3 regions of the Photobacterium sp. S4TG1 genome follow, and region 3 is predicted to be linked to each of the others. Evidence: riboswitches for the same ligand, from Rfam matches in the RefSeq annotation. Region 3 holds a riboswitch; each other region holds the start of a gene.
The links. Region 3 has a riboswitch for thiamine pyrophosphate ahead of thiD (bifunctional hydroxymethylpyrimidine kinase/phosphomethylpyrimidine kinase). Riboswitches for the same ligand answer to the same signal wherever they lie in the genome.

Region 1 (2,272 bases), on a different contig from region 3:
CGGACTATTACGAATGATCCATTCTCGTGTTTCATGAATATTACGTCCCGTTGATAAATCCATCACCGTATCGCCGCCCCACCGAGTCGACCATACTAATTTCTCAACTTCTTCTTCAATGGATGAGCTCACGGCTGAATTACCAATATTGGCATTAACCTTTACTAAAAAATTACGCCCAATAATCATTGGTTCAACTTCTGGGTGATTGATATTTGCAGGAATAATCGCACGCCCAGCCGCAACCTCTTGACGCACAAATTCAGGCGTGATTTGTAAAGGGAGATTAGCACCAAAATTAACGCCGGGGTGTTGTTGATTTAGCGCTTCATCATCATAGTGCGCTCGCCCCATATTTTCGCGAATCGCAATATATTCCATTTCAGGCGTAACAATACCTTGGCGGGCGTAATGCAGTTGAGTTACACACTTACCGTTATTAGCACGTCGAGTTGGAGCGCGCTGATTAAAACGCAATGAATCCAAACTCTGATCATGTAAGCGTTCATTAGCGTAGTCAGAACTTAATTCAGATAATAATTCAGTATCATTACGCTCAATGATCCACGCTTGGCGCACAGGAGGCAAACCACGATAAATATCTATGGAATGGTCAGGATCGGTATAAAATCCAGAAGTATCATAAACACAAATAGGTTGGTTCGGTTCAAAAATAGGGTGTTGTTTAGGACCACTAATAAGGCTATCAGCTAAAGCGATTTCTCGCATCGGTACTGAAATATCAGCACGACTACCAGTAACATAGACTTTTCGTGAATTAGGATAGGGTTGAGCCGTTAATGACTCGATAAATTGTTTCGCTTCCAATCTCGCTTGCTTGCGATTCGACACAGCAATTTCCTTTAATATTATAGGGAAAAGTGCTTATCAGATGGGCGTAAACAAGAGCGATGCATACAATTATGCATCATCAAATACGTACAGTGATCCTCAATAAGGATATGTAGTAAAGATAACCTCTTGTTCCCTTCGCAGGTATTAGCCTGATCAGGTTCAACGGATCCCGCAATGCGGTCTCAGCCATATGGCACTCCGACAAGTAAGTGAATTAGTATAAGTACTTTGGTTGTGATCGCAACAGTTTATTAACAATAAATATAACACATAGTGACAGATAGCAAAAAGCCGTGCAATTTCCACGGCTTTAATTTCATGGTAATCACTACAATGTTTATTGTGAGATAAGTACATCGCACTTAAGGTGCTGAGCTAATGTTTCACTTACATCACCAAAAAGATGAATAGTAGATTTGTGATAACCCGTAATAACCAACTTAGCTTCAACTTTTTCAGCTAATTCTTCGATATGCTTAGTAATATCACCATTAGCAATATGTAATCCCGAAACAGGGTAAGATGAAGCTGCCGCTAACTCTGATAATTGTGACATCCGCTGTTTAGCAATTGCATCGTGCTCTTCTTGCAGTTCAATCTCAACATCAATAAAACTCACATTACCAATACCAGGCTCAACATAAGCAATATGCAATTCAGCATTATTTTGGTCTGCAATAATTCCAGCCTTTACCATTAATTTATGAGCAAATTTATCTTCAGGATTAACAGCAAGTAATATTGTTTGATATAGCGACATAGCCTATCTCCATGAGCCAACGCCCAGTAGTTAATTTCTTAGTTATGATTATGATGCTATAAATGTAGCTATACAACCAACTATGTGCCGACATTTTAATTTACGCTTAAATCAATGATTGCAGTTATCGAGAGTATTAACTAACTCAACAAGCGATTATTATGACGGTTTTTAATTATCACTTTTAACTGAAACGAGATACCAATGAGCCAATATATATTACTAGGATTCATCGCAATTGGTGGTGCATTCGGCGCCTGCTCACGATACTTAATTTCGGAGCTTTGCGTTATTTTATTTGGCCGTGGCTTCCCATACGGAACATTAACCGTCAATATTATTGGTTCGCTAATTATGGGACTATTAATGTCGGGATTAAATCAAGGAATGATTGAGGCAGCACCATGGCGCCCAATGATTGGCTTAGGCTTTCTTGGAGCATTAACGACCTTCTCAACCTTTTCAATGGATAACATTGTAATGATGCAGCAAGGTGAGTTTATTAAGGCTGGCTTAAACATCGTACTTAACGTAACAGTCAGTTTGTTTGCTTGTTATATTGGCTATCAACTAATGATGAAAAGCTAATAATCATTCAAACATATAACCGCCGTAAGGCGGTTTTTTTTCATAAAAATAAAGCAGGAAACGCAGGAA
Region 2 (2,272 bases), on a different contig from region 3:
CTTCTAGACTTTGAAGTAAAAAGCGTACCGCTAAGGGAAGATTAAGAAATACATGCGCCAGTAAAATGCCACTTAGACCATAAATGTTTAGCCGTGGTAATCCAAGTAAGCTTAATCCATGACTAATGATGCCGCTTTTGCCATAGATAGCTAATAATCCAAATACAGCGACTAACACCGGCATAACTAGCGTCATCGCAAATAAACGTAATAATAACTGTTTGCCAATAAAATCACGTCGAGAAAATGCGTAAGCAATCGCTATTGCTGGCACAAGACTAAGTAAGGTCGATAATATCGCTTGATAAAAACTAAACCGAGTTACATGGCGTAGATAAGGATCATGCCATAAGCTACTCAGTTGCCATTGACCTGCATGAAGAATAAGGCTGGTGATTGCGGCGATCACCAGTAATAAAATAAGCCCGATACTTAATAGTCCGGGCAAAAGTTGAGTTATACGTTTATTCACAGCTGTATGCCATTATTGGGTCAGCGCTTGCTGCCATTCTCGAATCCATGCTTTACGCTTGTGAGCTACTTCATCAGCACTAAATTCTAATGCTTTATCTGGAATCGTTAGTTGGTCAAATGCCGCTGGTAGTGGTTGTTTGGTGACAGGATACATCCAGTTATGGGTTGCAATTTGAGATTGAAAACCGTCACTAACAATGAACTGTATAAATTGATCGGCCAGTTTAGGATGAGGACTGTTTTTCATTTTGGCGGCAACTTCAACTTGCATGTAATGGCCTTCTTTAAAATTGGCCGCTTTATATTGGTTTTTATGCTCTTCCATAATGTGATAAGCCGGAGAGGTGGTATAAGACAATACCATATCAGCTTCACCATCAAGGAACATACTGTAAGCTTCTGACCAGCCTTTGGTGACGGTAACGGTATGTTTAGCTAATTGTTGCCAGGCGGCAGCAGCTTTATCACCATACACTGATTTCATCCATAACATCAGCCCTTGACCTGGAGTTGATGTGCGTGGATCTTGGTAGATCACACTGATGTTTTGATCGTTAACCAGCGCTTTTAAACTGGTTGGTGGGTTGGATAATTTATTGCTGTTATAAACAAATGCAAAATAGCCATAATCAAAAGGAATAAAAGTATCGTCATGCCAGCCTTTTGGGAGTGTTAACTTGCTAAGATCAACCTGTTGTTTAGCTAATAACCCTGTTTGTTTAGCTTCGGTCATTAGGTTGTTATCAAGTCCTAATAAAATATCTGCTCTACTGCTATTACCTTCTAAACGGACTCTATTTAAGATAGAAACCCCATCTTCTAACGATACAAAATTAACCTTACAACCATCACATTGGGCTTCAAAGGCTTTTTTAATGAGCGGTCCAGGTCCCCATTCAGACGAAAATGAGCTGTAGGTATAAACATTAAGGGTATTATCTGCGGCAAAAACATTACTTGAGAGCAATGTGATTGAAAGTAAGGGTAATAGGGTATAATTGATTTTCACTATGCGCTCCTCATGCTTACATTCTGCAAACATAATAGAAAAAGAGAGCGGCACAGGGTTGAGAGGTGTTAGCAGCATGCTGTAATAGCAGCTAGACAGGGGTAAATACCCATGTGTATCTCAATTCCTACGCCAGCATTACCTGGTTCAGGTTCAATGGGTTCTGTTATATCAAACAAGATAATAACAACAATCTCAGCCTAATGGCTCCCCAATGAGAACATGCATATTGTACCTGTAACTTGTACTAAGTTATAGCTTCTGATTTAACTGCCAATTGTAGTCAAATTTAATGTTATCGCCATTGATTTTTTGATGCTCTCGATAATGGTTTATATGCTGCAACAAGGCCTGTCGATTACCAAAATCAACGCTATACCAGTCATAAATTGACGATAAAGTTGTTTGTTTTGAGTTTGTACGTACCCCTTTATTACTATTAATAAAACGGCTGGCAGCATTATTGAGTTGTTGATCAAGGTGATGACTGTCAAATACTTGAGGGAGTAAATCAGGACAACCTAAGCTCGCACAATTAACCGCATAATGAATGCGAGGATCACGCCAGATCGGACGTAATATACGATGCTCAATGTCATTTAAACTTAAGGTTTTATTTGTGATGGTCACAATGGGTTGATCCCAAGGGCCAAAACTGAAAAAACCACCGAGTTTAGTAATAGATGTAATCGGGTAATTATTAATGATCAATTGGACGGTAAGTGCATTATACAAATTAACCCAATAAGCAAATTGAACATCACGGTTATATTGGCGTGGATCAAGGTT
Region 3 (2,272 bases):
GGTGCTTTTACCACAACCACTTTTACCCACCAGACAAGTCCATTTATTGGCGGCAATAGTTAGATTAAGGTTTTCAATTACCGCATTATTTTGCTGGTCATTTTTCGTTGAGTGATAGCGTAAACTGCCATTAGTAATGGTGATTTCCAGATCAGCGCACATGATGATGACCTGCAAAAAAGTGATTCACAGGGCCGTGACCATGGCCGATATTGAGTTCATCGGCAGCGGTTATGGCGGCAGTAATGTAGCGTTTAGCCAAGGTAGTTGCCGTTGTAAGATCATTGCCTTGAGCTAAATAAGATGCGATAGCCGCAGACAGAGTACAACCCGTGCCGTGAGTGTTGTTAGTGTTAATGCGAGGTGTTGTCAGCTCAATAACGTCAGAGGCGAGAATGAGTAAATCAGTGCTATCACTACTTTGTTCTAAATGCCCACCTTTGAGTAACACTGCATGAGGATTAATCTCTCGTAATGCACTGATCATCGCTTGCATATCAGCCAGTGATTGTGGAATGTCTAAACCTGTTAATGCCGCCGCTTCTGGTAGGTTAGGGGTAATAATATCAGCCAGTGGTAGCAATTCTGTTTTGAGAGTAGTTATAGCCTGTTGTTGTAATAGCACATCACCGCTGGTGGCTACCATTACTGGATCAATGACTAAAAATGGTGGTTTGTAATGACGAATTTTTGCAGCAACTAGTCGAATAATATCACTGTCGGCGAGCATGCCAATTTTGACGGCTTGAATATTTAAATCGCTGAATACGGCGTCCAGCTGCTGCTCAACCATATCAAGAGGAATGGCAAGTATGCCGCTAACACCTTGCGTATTTTGGGCGGTAATCGCCGTAATAACCGAGCAAGCATAACTACCTGTTGCTGAAATGGCTTTAATATCAGCTTGAATCCCCGCGCCGCCGCCACTGTCTGATCCTGCAATCGTCAATACAATAGGGGTAGTTGTGTGATGCGATGATGGGGTGTGTGGCATACTTCATTCCTTACGCGCTAGCATCAGGAACAAGTTATCAAGCGGGAAGTGTAAACTGCGGCATGAGAGTGTGCAGTTGACTTAGCTTGCATCTATTAACGTTGATAATCCGTTGATAGTTAGTTCCCTCCGCCAGTGCTAACTGGTTCAGGTTCAACGGGTCCCACCATTTACAGTGATCTCAGCTTAACGCCCCCCGACTAATGGCAATTATCCTAATTCAGAATAATTTAATTGTCACTCTATTTTATTAAGAAATAACACGTTACGAATACTACGCGAGATTGTTAACACATAACATATTAAATTGGTGAATGTTTTATTGTTGTGAGCTGAAGTGGTTTTTTATGGAGAGCGTAAAAAGTTGTTACTTTTTTACATCATAAATTGAAAGTGTTTATTACTACGTATTTATATATATTTAAATACGTAGTAAGTAGATAAGCATATACTGTATTTCTTGGTTAAATGTAATGCTATCGACAATATAAAAAAGTATAAATAGGTAAAAATTGCATTTTATCTTACTTTTTTATATGTATATAATATTAAAAGAAAAGTGAAAATTATACTTAGTTGTATGGATAGGAAAAGGTATGTTAGCTAAAAAAATGGCTGCGCCGCAAGATATGCAAAATGGCGCTATATTCAGCACTAAAAAATATGGTTTGGTTCGTGTTATTGAATATTACAACACACACACAGTTATTGTTTTTTTCGAAAATACGGGAAACATTCGATCTATTAGTGCTGCAAAGTTAAGAAGTGGGCTGTTAGCGGACCGCTCGGTACCTCCTGAATCTATTATGGTTGGTGAAAAAATCAAATCACAGAAACATGGTTTACTAACTATTGTACAAGTTGAATCAGAAAATATTGTATTGTTGATAAATGATAGCGGTGAAGAAGTTAGATTATTATTACCAACAGTGCAAAAAATGAAATTAAAAGCGAATGAAGATAAAATTATAAAAGAAGAATCCAAAGAGATAATATCGTTAAGTTCTCTTACTAAAAGAAATAAAAAAACTAAAGACATAAATACGTTATTGAAAAAGATGCTGACAGATTATGGTAAATAATAGATATATATGTTTAATCTACTAATTTATATAATAGTATAATGCCCATCACAATTTTGATTATCTTATAAATTGCTAATAAACTTTTTTATTAATAATAATATATTAAGTAGATCTGCGTCACAATCTCATTTTGTGTTTGTGATTTATGTCTATTTTTTTTGAGATTTTACCCTTTAATATTTCTGCATAATAA

Region 1: linked by a shared signal. The riboswitch ahead of thiC (phosphomethylpyrimidine synthase ThiC) and the one ahead of thiD (bifunctional hydroxymethylpyrimidine kinase/phosphomethylpyrimidine kinase) in region 3 are both predicted to bind thiamine pyrophosphate.
Region 2: linked by a shared signal. The riboswitch ahead of thiB (thiamine ABC transporter substrate binding subunit) and the one ahead of thiD (bifunctional hydroxymethylpyrimidine kinase/phosphomethylpyrimidine kinase) in region 3 are both predicted to bind thiamine pyrophosphate.

What each region holds. Positions count from the first base shown of each region.
Region 1 covers NZ_JAYXUH010000017.1:91,486-93,757, forward strand. Annotated here, with positions in the region: gene thiC (phosphomethylpyrimidine synthase ThiC) at 1-852, opposite strand, end outside; TPP riboswitch at 969-1,066, opposite strand; gene VXS03_RS16805 (universal stress protein) at 1,193-1,615, opposite strand; gene crcB (fluoride efflux transporter CrcB) at 1,820-2,203, shown strand.
Region 2 covers NZ_JAYXUH010000014.1:37,177-39,448, forward strand. Annotated here, with positions in the region: gene thiP (thiamine/thiamine pyrophosphate ABC transporter permease ThiP) at 1-472, opposite strand, end outside; gene thiB (thiamine ABC transporter substrate binding subunit) at 485-1,516, opposite strand; TPP riboswitch at 1,591-1,707, opposite strand; gene VXS03_RS15065 (DUF547 domain-containing protein) at 1,736-2,272, opposite strand, start outside.
Region 3 covers NZ_JAYXUH010000005.1:45,675-47,946, forward strand. Annotated here, with positions in the region: gene VXS03_RS08405 (ABC transporter ATP-binding protein) at 1-162, opposite strand, end outside; gene thiD (bifunctional hydroxymethylpyrimidine kinase/phosphomethylpyrimidine kinase) at 152-994, opposite strand; TPP riboswitch at 1,102-1,203, opposite strand; gene VXS03_RS08415 (hypothetical protein) at 1,591-2,076, shown strand.